3 regions of the Paenibacillus sp. Y280 genome follow, and region 1 is predicted to be linked to each of the others. Evidence: predicted binding sites of a transcription regulator. Region 1 holds the regulator's gene; each other region holds the start of a gene.
The links. The regulator LexA, encoded in region 1, represses DNA repair genes until DNA is damaged. The targets are predictions, from matches to a motif close to CGAACATATGTTCG.
Positions count from the first base shown of each region.

Region 2: a site for LexA is predicted at 1,685-1,698, ahead of AC1TPC_RS11280 (YolD-like family protein). Genes of this name have one in related genera too.
Region 3: a site for LexA is predicted at 2,028-2,041, ahead of AC1TPC_RS17120 (YolD-like family protein). Genes of this name have one in related genera too.

Region 1 is NZ_JBXCIW010000003.1:146,160-151,748, reverse strand. It holds gene AC1TPC_RS05240 (ABC transporter ATP-binding protein) at 1-665, opposite strand, end outside; gene yneA (cell division suppressor protein YneA) at 831-1,205, opposite strand; gene lexA (transcriptional repressor LexA) at 1,364-1,984, shown strand; gene AC1TPC_RS05225 (hypothetical protein) at 2,411-2,665, opposite strand; gene glnA (type I glutamate--ammonia ligase) at 2,920-4,248, opposite strand; gene AC1TPC_RS05215 (MerR family transcriptional regulator) at 4,294-4,704, opposite strand; gene AC1TPC_RS05210 (methionine gamma-lyase family protein) at 4,767-5,589, opposite strand, start outside.
Region 2 is NZ_JBXCIW010000007.1:52,626-58,214, forward strand. It holds gene AC1TPC_RS11265 (M23 family metallopeptidase) at 1-552, shown strand, start outside; gene AC1TPC_RS11270 (hypothetical protein) at 719-1,012, opposite strand; gene AC1TPC_RS11275 (hypothetical protein) at 1,112-1,318, opposite strand; gene AC1TPC_RS11280 (YolD-like family protein) at 1,308-1,646, opposite strand; gene AC1TPC_RS11285 (DNA internalization-related competence protein ComEC/Rec2) at 2,174-4,069, shown strand; gene AC1TPC_RS11290 (RNA polymerase sigma factor) at 4,446-4,994, shown strand; gene AC1TPC_RS11295 (anti-sigma factor) at 4,991-5,589, shown strand, end outside.
Region 3 is NZ_JBXCIW010000013.1:4,444-10,032, forward strand. It holds one part of gene AC1TPC_RS17105 (IS3 family transposase) at 1-61, opposite strand, end outside; one part of gene AC1TPC_RS17105 (IS3 family transposase) at 61-307, opposite strand; gene AC1TPC_RS17110 (restriction endonuclease) at 906-1,193, shown strand; gene AC1TPC_RS17115 (hypothetical protein) at 1,465-1,929, shown strand; gene AC1TPC_RS17120 (YolD-like family protein) at 2,081-2,539, shown strand; gene AC1TPC_RS17125 (hypothetical protein) at 2,766-3,005, shown strand; gene AC1TPC_RS17130 (hypothetical protein) at 3,714-4,064, opposite strand; gene AC1TPC_RS17135 (helix-turn-helix domain-containing protein) at 4,215-4,562, shown strand; gene AC1TPC_RS17140 (AbrB/MazE/SpoVT family DNA-binding domain-containing protein) at 4,702-4,944, shown strand; gene AC1TPC_RS17145 (hypothetical protein) at 5,162-5,560, shown strand.

The DNA of each region.
Region 1 (5,589 bases):
TCCGTCACGAGGTAACCATCCCGCAGCGTAATAATTTTTTCCGTTTGGGCTGCAACCTCACGTTCATGTGTAACGATGATAAAAGTCGTATCCATCGATTTGTTCAAATGCTTCAAAATCATAATAATTTCTTCTTCTGTTTTTGTATCCAAATTACCAGTAGGCTCGTCCGCAAAAATGACCGATGGCTCAGTGATCAATGACCGGGCTATACTGACACGCTGCTGCTGTCCTCCTGAGAGCTGTGATGGAAATAATTCCGCTTTATCCGGAATTCCCACCTGTTCAAGCAAAGCAAGCGCTTTTTTCTTCCTTATAGAAGGATGAATCGATTGAAACACGAGCGGCAGCTCGACGTTTTCTCGAACGGTCAAATTGGCAATCAGCTCATACGCTTGAAAAATAAACCCGATATGCTTTCGTCTAAACTCAGCCAACCGATTTTCGTTCATCGTAACGATATTGTGGTCTGCAATAAAGATTTGCCCCTCTGTAGGCTTCATTAAGCCGGCCATTAAGTTCAGCAGCGTAGATTTGCCAGAGCCGGAGCTTCCTAACAGCGCAATCATTTCTCCCTTATGTACATCAAAGCTAATATGCTGCAGTACAGCAGTCGCTTCGTTCCCATTCATGAAGGAATGGGATAGCTCTTCAACACGTAACAATTCAGCCTCTCCTTTCAATCCCCTTCAATAGACGAACTTACCTAGGGAAAACCCTGCAGTTCACACAAAAAAACTTTCTAAAAGAAGTAGATTCCATTGATCTACTTGATTCAGAAAGCTATGTATATGATGAAACAATTCTATTAATTGTAAATGACTCTCAAATTAAATGCTAGGAATAATTAGCTTTTGCCCTGGCATAATTTCCGAGGATTGCAGGTTGTTGCGATCTTTAATCAAATAAATGACATATCGAATATCTTGCTTGCCATCGGTATATTGCTTAGCGATTTCCCAAAGTGTGTCACCCGAATGCACGATAACCATATTTTCTCCAGCTGTCGCTTCTGCTGGATAACTGCCGGAAGCAGCTGTTCCTATAAGCAGAAAGCTAGTAAATAAAAGTGCGAACACAGCTGAGCAGACTACAATCTTTGCTGCATGGCGCTTCATCAATCGTCTGATCAAATGGTTAAACACCGTTGTTTTAACTGTTTCTTGTTTGTGTATCGTTCTATTAAAACTTGAACTAGTTATCATTATTCAGCACCCCAAACGTTTGTTCTGTTTTTAGAATACACGAACAAACGTTTGGAGTCAACAAAAAAATACGAACTTCTGTACTTGAGAACTTATGTTTGTACGAACTCCGGTTCTATGTTATAATTTGCTACAAACCTACTAATGGAGTGATCACAGTGTCGAAGATTTCTAACCGACAACATTCTATTCTTGAATTTATTAAGAATGAAGTCCGGGAGAAAGGCTATCCACCTTCCGTTCGAGAAATCGGCGAAGCTGTTGGATTGTTATCCAGTTCAACCGTTCACGGTCATTTGGACCGCTTGGAGAAGAAAGGCCTAATTCGCCGGGATCCCACTAAACCACGTGCTATTGAAATTTTAGATCAAGAAGGTGTGGATGGCATGATCCCCCTTTCCGTTGCCAAAGTACCTATCGTTGGTAAAGTTACTGCGGGTGTGCCTATTACCGCAACAGAGAACATCGAAGAGTATTTCCCTCTTCCTTCACACTTTGTAGGTGACAGCAGCGTATTCATCTTGAATGTCATGGGCGAGAGTATGATCGAAGCCGGTATTCACGATGGAGATTACGTTATTGTTCGTCAGCAGCAAACAGCTAATAACGGAGAAATCGTTGTTGCAATGACTGAGGATGACGAAGCAACGGTCAAGACGTTCTACAAGGAGAAAAATCACATTCGCCTGCAGCCGGAAAATTCCACAATGCAGCCGATTTTACTCCAAAATGTAACCATTCTAGGCAAAGTCATCGGACTGTTCCGGGATATCCATTAAAGCAAGTAAACGTACATAAAGAAGAGGCTGATCCGATATGCGCAAGCATAGTCGACTCAGCCTCTTCTTTGCTATTTATTTTTATTGTGTATCTTTCGGCATTCGATTCATTTTTCTTCACAAATAATGTAATTTTTCCTCCCCACTCCTGCCTGCCCTATGACAAACACCCAATCAATGAGTGATTAGCCCGCATAACCTATAATGTATTCAACACGTAAGGAGGTGCACCTAAAAAATGTCCGGTTACGTTGGTGGAGCTTTTACAAACTTAGGTACAATTTTGGTCCTATTCATTTTATTGGTGATTATCGCATGCAGCTGCGGCTTCGGCGGCTACTAATTCAACCATTAAACTTCGCAAAAGACCCATACTATGGGTCTTTTTGTGTGGACTCATATTTTTATGGCGCACTATTCTAGATCTTATATGGCTCTCTTCCGAAGCTGGCCTACAGTCATTTTTGCTTTTGAAAGATGGACAAGCTGTTGTAGATTAAGCTGTGGATAATCATATAGCAGTCCTTCATAGACGACATGAAATTGACTGTAATTCAGAAAATCATCAGGTGTAACCAGCGTCGATGGACGGTTACAGACCGGAATCCCGCTTTTCCGCATCGTTTCTGCAACGAATTGTGAACAAAAGTAGGAATGGGCGGGCCGTAAATCCCACTCCATATACACCCCCACCAAACCAATCAAATTAGGATAAGTCATTTTGCGAACCGCGCGTATAGAATGCTCCCCCGATTACTAGTTTACTAGAAGGAACGCCTTTGCTTTTATAAAACTTAATTGATTTATCTACACTATATTGGGAAAAATACATCCGAAAATGAGATAGAAACAGAATGACCCGCATGAGAGACACCTTTGGAAAAGTGTCTTTCTTGCGGGTCATTATTAGGTTATGAACTTTAGGGATTCAGATCTTAGTAAAGAGTCAAGTATTGATCTCTTTCCCATTGGTGAACTTGTGTCCGGTACATATCCCACTCGATTTCTTTCAGTTCATAGAAATGGGCAAGCGCATGGTCGCCAAGCGCATCGCAAACGATGTCGCTTCTTAACATTTCGTCAAGAGCTTCCTTCAAATCAAGCGGCAAGCTTGGAATGCCTGCATCCTGACGCTCTTCCTCCGTCATGATGTAGATGTTGCGGTCTGTTGGAGCCGGCAACGGAAGCTTGTTCTGAATGCCATCAAGACCAGCTCTTAGCATAACAGCTAGTGCCAAATATGGGTTAGCAGCTGGATCTGGGTTGCGAACTTCGACGCGCGTGCTAAGACCGCGTGATGCTGGAATCCGAATCATTGGCGAGCGATTGCTTGCGGACCAAGCGACATAGCAAGGCGCTTCGTAGCCAGGTACAAGACGCTTATAGGAATTGATTGTTGGATTCGTGATAGCAGCCATAGCACGAGCATGAAGCAAGATACCTGCCATGTATTGACGAGCTACCGCACTAAGACCAAGCTTGTCCTTCTCATCGTAGAACATATTTGTGTCGCCTTGGAACAACGATTGGTGGCAATGCATTCCAGAACCATTTACGCCGAACAATGGTTTTGGCATAAACGATGCATGCAAGCCATGCTCGCGTGCAACCGTTTTAACTACCAGCTTAAACGTTTGAATTTGGTCAGCAGCTTTAATCGCATCTGCGTATTTAAAATCGATTTCATGCTGTCCAGGAGCTACCTCATGGTGAGAAGCTTCAATCTCGAAGCCCATCTCTTCAAGCGTAAGTACGATTTCACGACGGCAGTTTTCACCCATATCCATCGGTGCTAAGTCGAAATAGCCGCCCTGGTCATTTAGCTCAGTAGTCGGCTCACCGCGATCATCGGTTTTGAACAAGAAAAATTCCGGTTCAGGTCCAACATTCATTGCTGTGTAGCCCAGCTCTTCTGCTTCCTTCAAGGCACGCTTCAAAATACCGCGAGGATCTCCGGCAAACGGTGTTCCGTCTGGCATATAAATATCACAAATCAAACGGGCAACACGATCTTGTGTAACCCATGGGAATACAACCCAAGTATCTAAATCAGGGTATAAGTACATGTCTGATTCTTCAATACGTACGTAACCTTCAATGGAAGAGCCATCAAACATCATTTTGTTGTCAAGCGCCTTCTCTAGCTGACTAACTGGAATTTCAACATTTTTTATCGTTCCTAGTAAATCCGTAAACTGCAAACGAATAAACCTAACATTTTGTTCCTGTGCTATACGTCTAATATCCTCTTTAGTGTAACTCACAGAATCATCTCCTTAGTTTGCAAATCGATTGTTATATTAGTCAAACTAGCGCTTATTTAAGAAACGAGTCAATTGACCTTGAATAAGCGATGCTTGACCTGGTCTTTTCTCGAGCAACTGCTGCTTTAGCAAACGGTGCAGCTGCTGATCAGACAGCTCGCGACGCTTCACTTCCGATTGCTCACTGACAATCGTCGCATCATCCGATTCCTTCGATACCGGATTCATCACTTGCTTAATGCCAGCGATGTTAACACCTTTCTCTATCAATGATTTTATTTCCAAAAGCCGTTCTACGTCATTAAATGAAAATAACCGCTGGTTTCCTGCCGTTCTTGCAGGTACGATCAATTCATGCTGTTCATAATACCGGATTTGCCTTGCCGTTAAATCCGTCAGCTTCATTACGATGCCGATAGGGAATAAGGCCATATTTCTGCGAATATCATCAGCCAAGCCGCATCAACCTTCCACTCGCTCATTTATACTTACATTCTAAACGTTACTATGCAAATGTGTCAAGTTATGTAAGGTTTAATCACAATTAAACCGCTATCCACAAGGCGATATAACGCAGTTAGAACACCGTACTTTGCATGAGCGTAAGTTAGGCCGCCTTGCATATAAGCGATGTAAGGTTCACGTATAGGCGCGTCAGCCGACAGCTCCAAGCTGCCTCCTTGTATGAACGTACCTGCCGCCATAATGACGGCATTCTCGTAGCCCGGCATGTCCCAAGGCTCGGGTACGACATGTGAATCTACAGCTGCTGCTTGCTGAATGCCCTGCACGAAAGCGATCAGATGCTCAGCTTGTCCAAAACGAACCGCTTGAATAAGATCGGTTCTCGGCTCATTCCATCTTGGTTTAGTTACAAATCCAAGCTCTTCAAACAAAGCTGCAGCCAGCACGCTGCCTTTAATGGCTTGGCCCACTAAGTGCGGTGCCAAGAACAATCCTTGGAACATTGGGCGAAGCGTTCCTAACATCGCACCAACCTCGCCACCAATACCTGGCGCCGTCAGTCGATAGGCTGCCGCTTCAACAGCTGCTGCTGTACCCGCGATATAACCACCGGTTTCGGCTAAGCCTCCGCCCGGGTTTTTGATTAGCGAGCCAGCCATTAGATCCACACCTACTTGGGTGGGCTCAAGCAGCTCTGTAAACTCCCCATAACAATTATCAACAAATACTAGCAGATCCGATTTCAGAGCTTTTACCCGCTTGACAATATCAGCAATCTCGGCAACGTTGAATGATGCTCTCCAGTCGTAACCGCGAGAGCGTTGAATTCCGATTACCTTCGTTTCAGCTGTAATCGATTGCTCAATACGCTCCCAG
Region 2 (5,589 bases), on a different contig from region 1:
TTTCACCGCGGCGTGGATCTTGTGGTCACGCCTGGTAATGGCCCGCTTTACGCCTTCGTAGCCGGCACAGTCACGCATGCCAAACAAGGCGTAGCCGGCAGCGGCATACCTGCAGAGATGGGTATTGTCGTAGCGATCAAGGACAACAAGGGTTATCTGCACCTGTATGCCCATCTCAGCGCTGCTGTCGTTAAGGTAGGAGAAACGGTAGAACGCGGGCAGATGATCGGCAGGCAAGGCACCACGGGCGCTAGCACGGGCAACCATTTACATTATGAGATTCGCAAGGCTGCCACGCCGTCGTTCGGCTGGACGGCCACGGAGGCGGGAGTCGTTGAGCCAACGAAATATTTGCAGGATTATTATAAAGTCGCGGAGCCGATTAAGGTGCCGTCAAAGGAGAAAGAGCCAATGATGAAAGTTGCAGATGCAAATAAGATCATCGAATTTTTGAAGGCTGGGTATGGGGTAGTTGAAAATGCGGCATCACGGAAGGAATATAACCGCCTGGCTAATGAGCTGCGCAAGGTGAGCGGCCAGAAGGAGCAGTAAATCAAACTTCTGTTCTGTATTGTCAAAAATAGTGGATTGTTGTATATTAATTACAAATCCGAAAGCATCGGTCAAAGAGTCGCATGGCGAAGAACGCCTGCGGCTCTTTTTGCTTTTATAAAGAAGAAGCCGCTTGCGAGTTTAAGATTCGCTAAGCGGCTTGGTTTTAACCGAAGTAAGGTAGCTCCCACGCAGTTACTGTTGCGGATGCTAGAACACCACTGTCATTGAAGACATATACCCATATTTCACTTCCAAGGTTATCCTGCGGCACAACTTTATTTATAAACATTTTTTCTTGGTCACCTACAAATGTATAGTTGACTATACACCCTTTTGTTGCGGACAATACTGCGTGTAAAGAGGATCCGCTAGGAATGTTATTAATTGGAGCCGTCATTCCTTTGAAATCATTAGCCAATAATTCAGGTGAGAGGTTATTATTTACTTGTGTTTCCATAATCAATTCCTCCTTAAACTAGTTTCTGAATTATAGTTACCCGAATCTGATTTATTATACTCGACAAATTGTCTATAAATTTGAAAGCCGCTTGCGAGTTTAAGATTCGCTAAGCACCTTTTCTTCATCAAATTTTCCATTATACAAATCATCAAGTAAGTGAGTCAGCATAATTTTCTTCGCAAGCCACATAAGGATCATCCCGCTGTCGATTCCTTTCGCTTCGTCAAACCTCTCAATCTTCAGGCGTAAATCCTCGGCATTTAGCTCCAGGTGTTCGATTAGCTTTTGTCGATCAATGCTCAAGCTGGGCACCCTCGATATCCTGAATAGCAAACCATTCGCCGTCTACCATGAAGCGGCCTTTTAACTGATCCACTCGATCAACGATGCCGTTAACCTCAAGTTCCTCGGATTCATGAAACATCTTAAGCTTGATTGGCTCTCTCCGCTGCATCGATTCCGCTACAGCTCGTGAAACGTCTTCCCATTCTTGTTCGTCAAGTTGGATCCGCGTACGTTTTTGGCTTTCTTTATCCCAGTCATTTAATGCGACCTTATGTTCAGGCAACATCATCCGGCTACTTTCCCACATGCCGTTACCTTCAAGTTTCTTACGTGATCCAGCATTCATAAGAACACCGTCCTTATAATTGATGTTCATATTATATGCGAACGTACGTTCTTTTATCAAGCGGGTATACATGGAAAATAAAAAGCCTGCTGGGGTTAAACCCCAACAAGCCATGCTAATGAAATGTCTACAGCCAGCAATTAAGTGAGAGTAAAGTATGTTACAAGGCTATAAATGAAGTGGACACCTAAGCTCAGATTCGGGAGCTATTATAATGAAGCTTAAAAAAATCGAGCGGCCTTCCAGAAGACGTATGCATCACGTTGGATATAATGATCGAGGATCACGTGAGTATGATTATCCGTGGGATACATGACGGCATTAAACTAAGCAAAGGTATTGGTGACTGATCTGTGGGAAATATGTGTAACAATATACCCACACCCACATCTTTCCCACATAACGCGTTATAATCGCATTAAAACGCCTAGATTATACTCAATTGCTTAGACATATAGCACAAAGGAATTCTAGAAAAATAAAGGGCTGAATAGATATTTTGATTAAGCTTAGAAAATCAATCCTATATGGACGTGCTGTACCCGTCCGCGCAGTCCGGGTACATGAAAGGTCTCGTCCTCGGAATCCGCGAGGACCTCGACCCCGAGCAGTTCCAGCAGTTTTCGCGGCTTGGCCTTACGCATATACTTGCAATTTCGGGCCTTCACGTCGCGGTTTTTATTTACGCGCTCGGCGGCTTGCTTCGGGCGGCACGGATAAGCCGCGAGAGAATGCTGCTCATTCTCATGCTTTCCGTTCCCCTGTATGTGCTGCTTGCAGGCGCTTCCCCTTCCGTCATTAGAGCCGGTCTTATGTCGGTCTTGGCATTGCTTGCTGCGCGCATCGGAAAGCTGAAGGACGGCCTGCATCTGCTCGCTGCCGCCGCAGTGCTTATGCTTGTGTTCGATCCATTTTTACTCGAAAATGTAAGCTTTCAACTATCGTTTATTGTGACGATCGGCTTGATCGTTGGCGTAAAGCCGATACGTCATGCGATGCCGCAATGGCAAAGGGGGAAGTCGCTGCTGGATTTGGCTGCTGTTACTCTCGTTGCCCAGCTCGTTTCCTTTCCGCTCACGATCTATTATTTCAATCAATTTCACGCTTTATCAATGATAGCTAATTTTGTGCTCGTTCCGTTTATAAGCTTTATTGTTATGCCGCTTGGAGCTGCCACGCTCTTGTTAGGGATTCCTTGGGAGGCAGGAGGCAAACTGCTCGCCTATGCCTCGCAATATGCGAATGATTGGACGTTTGCGCTTGTCGAGCGGTTATCTGGGGTCGATTCGCTTCGAACGATTTGGGCTACCCCGCCGCTCTGGTGGGTAGCGGCTTGGCTGCTGCTGCTTGGCGCTTTATTTCATGTCGTCAGCGTTTGGACAGGGATATTTGCTGATTCGCGTGCCGATGCAGCTGCGGCATTTGAAGAAACAGCGCCGATTGGTGGTGTTTCTGCATACAGGACGCCTTCACCTAATAATAGAGGGGTTAAGACAGCATTATTTTCCCTTATGTTCCTTGCATTTAGTCTGCTCGTCTATGCGTATAAGCCGGATGCATTCAACCATAATGCTTCCGTAAGCTTTATTGATGTCGGACAAGGCGATGCCATACATATCCGAACGGCTAGCGGTAAACAAATTTTGATCGATGGCGGGGGGACGTTATCCTTTCGCAAGGAGGGCGAGGAATGGAGGGAGCGCAGCGACCCATTTGAGATTGGTCAGAAGCTGCTTGTCCCTCTATTAATGAAAAGAGGCGTAAGGGAGATCGATATTCTCGTCATCTCGCATTTGGACAGCGATCATATCCGCGGCTTACAAGCGGTTTTGGACACCATTCCCGTTCGCAGCATATGGTGGAACGGTACCGTTAAGGAAGCGGATGATGCGCAGAAGCTGCTTAGGAAGGCGCTGGCGCTGCAAATACCGATGTATGGCGTGAATGCTGGCTTGGAATATCAGCTCGATCACGAAACTACGATCAACGTTTTGTGGCCGCTGGCGAATACAGATTCTGAAGTTCAACCGCTTGAGGAGCAGAATGAGAGCAGTCTAGTAATGACCGTACGCTTATACCATTCGACCTTCTTATTCTCTGGCGATATAAATTCCGTAACGGAGCGCACAATTATTCGTAATGAACAGAAGAGCATTAATTTGGCTGCCGAGCGGCCCTCAATCTCGATTATGAAGGCTGCCCATCATGGCAGTCGTTTTTCGACGAGCAAGGAGTGGTTGGATTATTGGAGACCTGAAGGTTCCGTAACATCAGTAGGGGCATTTAATAGCTATGGACATCCGCATCCTGACGTTCTGTCCAGACTTGCAGATGCAGGCACGGCTATTTGGCGGACGGACAAGGACGGCGAGATTCGTTTCACCATAACGGACAAAGGATTGTATATGTACAAAAAGCATTAATTCAACAGAAAAAATCTAGATGCTTTAATGGATTTTAATTCGTCCGTATAGGTGCTTTTGGAATAGGTTTATAAGAAATAGATCAAAGGACTTCTGCCTAAACGTGGTATTCGATCAGTTTCTATATACGAGGTACTAGAAATTTGGTATCCTTTGATGTGGAGTTTATTTCGTTTTTATTTCTTCTTAAACGAAGAACATGCTTTTTTTATTCAATAGATGTTTACTAGCAAAACGAATCGTATTCGGTCCCACCAGGGGACAATGGTTTCCAATGGCAATTGTTACTAAAAAAAATATAGTCATTTTTCTGACTAATCTGCAACTTTTACCGCAACCAGTTCGTCAGAATGGTTGCAAGAGAGGGGGATCCTTCGTGGTGGAGCCGGAGCTTATAAGAGCCGCTCAGTCGGGAGATCGCGACGCTTTAATTACTCTATTGCGAGAGATTGAAACGCATGTTTATCGGACAGCCTATTATATATTAAATAACGAACAGGATGCCCTCGATGCAGCGCAGGAAGCGCTCATTCGCATCTACACGAAAATAGGCTCGTACGAGGAAAAAGCGCAGTTTAAAACGTGGATTCAACGTATTGTAACAAACATTTGCATTGATAAGTTTCGGAGAAATAAACCGACCGTCTCAATAGATGAGCATGACATGGTATTCCACGAGAAACAGAATGTGGAGGACGAGGTAATGTCGGCTTATGCTGTTAAAGACATTCAAGCCGCTATCGACAAGCTTCCTGAGCATCATCGTGCGGTTGTCGTCCTTCGGTATTTACAGGATTTCTCTTACAATGAAATTGCAGATTCGCTTGATCTGCCGCTTAACACAGTAAAATCTTATTTGTTCAGAGCTAGGCAACAGCTGCAGTCGTTACTCCATGATTATCAGAAAGGTGGTGTCCGGGGATGAATTGTCAAGAGGTGATGGAATTAATGCAAAGACAGCTAGACGACGATCTCGATGAAAGCGAGAAAGAAGTCTTGATGAGCCATACTAGACAGTGTCCGGACTGTGCAGCTATGTTCGAGCGGCTACAGCTGTTATCCGCCGAGCTTACCAGTTTACCCAAAGTTATACCGAGCTACAGCTTAGTTGATGCCATTATGCCGCAATTGGAGCGTCTTGAGCTCTTTGGACAGTCTGAGCCTAATGCTGAGCCGGTTCCTGCCGTAAAATCAATAGAATCACTGCCTCGCCGTGCGAAGCACGAACGACGTTGGCCGTCCATTCGCATCATGAGCGGCGTAATCGCAGCGGGAATCGTCGCAGGGCTGTTTCTTGTTACGTATAAGCCTGGATCAGCGCCAGACTTAAGCAGTGCTTCTCAATTAGTTGCTAATGAATCGAGTAACGCTGCGGCCGATATGGCGGGCGAAGCGCCTCAAGAGCTTTCTTTAAAAGCAAAAACCGAAGACAAGGCAGCATCATCGGATGTAAGCACGGAAGCAATAAAGAAACAGGGTATTCAGGAAGAGGAATCGATCAACCAGTTTCAAAATGAATT
Region 3 (5,589 bases), on a different contig from region 1:
TTGTGAGTGTTCTGACGGATCACATTTACTTTCGTCCCATGATCAGAGCGGCTTGCTTTAAAATGTCGTTCTCCATCTTAAGACGTTGATTTTCTTTGCGTAAAGCAAGAAGTTCGTTCTCCTCATCTGTACGATTATCTTTTTCTTTGAATGAGCCTGTATTCTGACCTTGTGCAATCCAACGTTCAAAAGCAGAAGCATTCAGATCATATTCTCTAACGATGCTCGCCCTGGATTTTCCACTCTCGTAAAGCTGGACCATTTGCTTCTTAAACTCAGGTGTAAATGTACGTCGTGGCTTTGGCATAGTAGATTCGCTCCTTTATCTGTTCCCTTCATTCTACTAGCCCTTATTTTTTCTGTCTAACTAAGTGTAGACGATCCATTTTCTTATGAGTATGAGAGTGTCTGGAAAGCCTATGAAACGAACAACCTCTATTCCGTTTCGACAAACCATGGTAAGATTTAACTATTAATTCATTGGGTAGTAGATCGAATGTCCTAATCCTATTTAATGAAGTATAAAGTTGAAATGGAGGTTTCTTTTGTGATTGGTTACATAGTATTCGCACTAATTATCGGCTTATGTGTGGTAGCTGTTGTTGGGTTTATATTCAAAGATAAAACGAAAATAGGAGTATTAGTCAGCCTATTGAAGAGAATTACGACCTAAAAGCAATTGATATTACAGATATTGATAAGATGGAAGACGGCTCTGAGTTTGAAATGTAACTATACCGGCTTCTGATTGAGTTGGGCTAATCAGGAGTGTATAAGACAACAAACAGGAGAGGTTTTGGAGCAGATGTTGTATTTACTGATCGAGAGGGTATAAGGAATGTGGTAAGGCTAAGCGTTGCTCTGATCCTGTTGGTATTAGCGCTGTGCAGGAAGTATTTTCTTGTATGCGTTATTACAAAGCTAAGAAGGCTATTGTGATTGCAACAGCCAAATTCACAGAGCAATGTGAAACCTTAGCAGGAGTCAATCATGTGAAGCTGCTTGATAGAGCTGATTTGATAAAAATTATTGAAGCGTATAAGGAAGACGATATACGAACGGCTAAGGATATGATTGAAGTAGAGCCAAGGATGAACTTGGAGTCATGGAGCGAAGCTAACAGCACTGTGCTGCACGAGATTAGAAAGGACTATAAGGCAGAGAAGTATGTGAAGTCTGTTATGGGAAAGTAACAAATACTTTATAGAAAGTTTGAATTTAACAGAGGGATATTATACAGAGGAGTTTGATCTGGATTTTAAGCTTTTTAAGTTGCTTCTTCAAATCCTAATTTTTAATTTAGCAGGAAGATAAATTGTTTTACTAACTGATAAGCATAGAATAGGGGAGTTTCATATTAAGGTCACTTTCGATACAAATATAATAATTGATCTTCTTGAGAAAAGAGAAAATGAAATCTACGCAAGAAAAATTAAAGAACTTCATGATACAGGTAATATTGAATTGAATATGGCAGCTACTTCAGCCAGTGAAAAACAAAAAGATGGAATAGAAATAAACGATCTAGATAGTTTTATGCAGACCATCAATAAGATTGGTTTTGAAAATGTTACATTGCTGAATCCATTGTTTTATTGGGATATTTCTTTTTGGAATCACTGTATATGGGCTTCCGAAGATTCGGCTAACTTAGAAAAGTCCATTTTTGAGATTCTGTTTCCAACAACGCCGTATAAGATTTCGGAATATCGGAGTTTGAATGGTATATCTGAACAAATTACACCAATTGAATGGAAAAATAAATTATTTGATGCTCAAATATTATGGTGTCATATTCATTATGATGGAGATATTTTCGTAACAGGAGACAAGAACTTTCATAAACAAACAAAGAAGCCACGACTAATTGGTCTTGGTGCTAAAAAAATTATGTATCCCAAAGAAGCCTGTGAGTACTTGTTATCCTAGAAGCAATGGTTGAAAAGTAAAGGGAAGTTTAATAGATGGTAAATGATGTACCCTACCCTTAAAAAGTACATCGAAAGTCACTTCTTGACCGTTGAAATAGAACATTTGTTCACATGTAATAGTAGCATTAAAAATGTGGGACGGTGTTCGAATGGCGACAGGATCACGTAAAAAGCTTGAGGGAAATGGAATGTGGGAAAGTAGCCGTATGATGTTGCCTGAGCATAAAATAGCTATTAATGAATGGAGTCGTGACATTCAAAAGCTCCAACGTATTTATCTTGATGAGCAGGAGTGGGAGGATATTTCTCGTGTAATTATCGAGTCTATGGAGCTGCGAAGGGAAATCAGTCTTAAAATGTATCATGAGTTCGAAGAACTTGTGGTAATTGGTATAGTGGATCGTGTTGACCAGTTGAAGGGAAGCTTTATGGTTGAAGGAGAATGGTTTGCTATTAGAGACATCGAGGGTGCTACCGTTGATAAGCAACTGAAGCACTTATTAAGCCGGAATAAAGGCTACCTAAGAACCAGTTGTTCTGCATTAGAATCGCAAGGTAGGGGAGTGCAGGAATCGAACCTACACCAGTGGCACACTAAATGTGATTGATTCGCATATTTCTAGGGCTTTGCTGACTACTTCAAAATTGATCCAGCAAAAGCAAGGAGAGCTATTTAAAGTAGCAATTGCGTTACCTGATAATGACGGTCATAGAAAGGTCATAAGTCAGATTCGGACTGTATTGGAGAGACTAGAGATTGTTGTGATCTGGGTGAGTATAGATCGTGTTGAAGTGGAATTTTTAAAGTTATACTAGTTGGAGGTGAAGCCAATTATGGAGGTATTATTAACTTATCACACTAAACAACGGATCGCTGAACAAAAGATGAATGAAAGACAAATTATCGAAGAGATCAAGATAATGCCGCCTGTTAAAAGTCGAATGCGTTGGATACTGAAAAGTGGAGATATAGCAATCGTTGCTCCGACAGGCCCTAATAAACGAACTGTTATTACAATTATCTCAATAAAGAAATATAAGTCAGGTACAAATAAAGGTGCAAGAACTTTTTAAGAAACCGCATAAGCCGATACATATAGAATAAAAATGGGTTGCAGTTTTCTATATAAGTATCTATATAGGTATGTGTGTAATGCTGCCAATCATAGTATTAAACATGAAAAGAAGACAGCTGTTGTAGCTGCCTTCTTTTGTTTATGTATGATAAGATCACTTACTTGTTGATTTTGCTAATTAAAATTCATTAACTCCCTTGTCGAATACTTTCTTCGTCAATTTCTTTCTGTATTTCTTCATTTTCTATTTCCATTTGCGCATAAATTCTATCTCGTTCTAATTCTGGAAAGCACTTATGGTAAAATCTGTAACTCGCTTCGTAAAAGTTTTTCATTTCCTTAAAATGATGAGCGTAGAGTTCATACGAAGTTTCAACAATCTTTTGATAAGAGCTGTGTGAAATTAACCATTGAATAGATAAGTTTGCATCAGGACAAATATTTAAATATAGCTCAGGTGCGAGGTTTTCTTTTCTAAACTTATAGCAAAAAATTTCTTCATTTGACTTAAGACCTCCATACTTGCTTTTAAATTGCTCTATTAGTATTTTTTATCGTTTAACTTCTGATTTAATTGACATATTTCACCTCATGAAAAATTTGATAATAGAAGTCTTTATTCATGGATTATTCATTTACTAACTTACTTATGATTGATCGTTCTCTACAAGGCAGAAATGCTATTTCGCAGAATCCTAATTTCAACTTAGTGGTGTGACTGTGAGGTCTTAATAATTTTAAAATCAGTGTATAATTCGTTCTCATGCCCATGTTGTTTCGTAAAATTACAGAAATACTCGTAATATGAAAGCATATCATTGTAATTTTGCTCATACAGCTCAAGGGGAGTCTTAGCTAATTTATCACTTGAGCTATGTAGGATTAACCATTGAATAGATGGTTTCGTATCAGGACATATGGACAAATAATTCACAGGATCAAGATTATCTGCTTCAGTGTATCTATAGGAGTTAAGATAACCGATAGATTTCATGTCGCGATAATATTTTTTGAAATCTTCAATTATAGCTTGTTTTTTTTCTGGAAATATTGCCAAAGCGTTCAGCCCCTTTATTCAACTAAGTACAATTTATTAATATTATATCACATTTGTTCCTATGTAGAACATTTGTGATTTTATGATCTAAAATTCAGTGTTAGAGATGGCATCAATTTACTACACTCATTATGAGGTAGGTGTTGATGAATGAATAACCCTGAAACGCTTTTAAAGCTAGTTGGAAGTCGAATAAGAGAAGTCAGAAAGTTGTCCGGCTTATCGCAAGAAGCATTAGGAGAGAAAGCCGGTCTTTCATATTCATATATAGGTAGAATGGAAAATGGACATAAGAATATTTCTTTGTTGAATCTCGCTAAGATAGCAAATGTCCTTAACGTTAGTGTTCATGAATTTTTTTCGAATGTATCAGATTATGAAACATTATCTGAAAATGATAAATTAAAAAAGGAAATTTATCTGTTGCTTAATGAGCAGGATGGTGACGCACTACTACTTGCTAAAAATATCCTTAAGGAATTGTTTAAACATAAATAGCAAGAAAATTAGATCGACTGTAGTCGGTCTTTTTTTGTTTACATAGTGATTGAAAGGAAATGGGGCATTTGTCTAGAATGGTTACGATAGTAGAACTCAGTTAAGACTTTAAATAAACATGTTAAGGAGTTGGTTGGATATGAACATCTCTACTATTAAAGAGATTGGTACTGAACTTGTCTGTGTCTTGCCACAGGACATTGTTGAGAAGCGGGGTGTTAAAGCTGGGGATCAGTATAGAGTCAGCTTGAATGAGGAAGGTAATATCGTTCTAAGCCTTCTAAACGCTCCAGATGCAAATATAAGACCAGAAGTGGTAAAGGTTGCTAAACAGATTATGGATAGGTTTAACGAGACGTTAAAGAGCTTGAAGGGGAGCTAGGAGCTATCTTCAAAGCGTTTTTATTGACATCTGTTATTATTAATTATAGTGTTACTGTTTTAGCACCCTCCTCAGGGTGCTTTTTCTTTTGAATGCATACGTGACTTTTGGATCACTAATTTAATAATTTCCCTTATGCGACATAGTTCGACATACCTATATGACTTTTCATGTTATTATCAAGTGAAAAATTTGAAGATGAGTCGGTGAGAATAATATGAAATTAATTAATGAATCATTCAAATACTACTTAGTTTCTTGCGAAAAGTGCAGTAAAGAAAATAAAGTTCTTAAAATCTATTGTCAAAGTAAAGAATTCGGTTATAAATCAAATGTAGTCATCATGTGTGCTTGTGGAGAAGCATCAAATATCATTAAAAAACCAGTTAATAAAGAGATATTCCAAGATATCGATAATTCATCTAATGAATTAAAATGTCCTAAATGTAAATCAAGTCAACTAACCGCAGGGAATAAAGGCTTTAGTCTAGGCAAGGCTGCTGTTGGTGGAGTCTTATTGGGTGGAGTTGGATTGCTAGGAGGAATGATTGGAAGTAAGAAAATAATGGTTGGTTGTATGAATTGTGGAAACAAATGGGAAGCAGGATCAATATAAAACAAATGCAAGAACCTGAATGGGGAGAA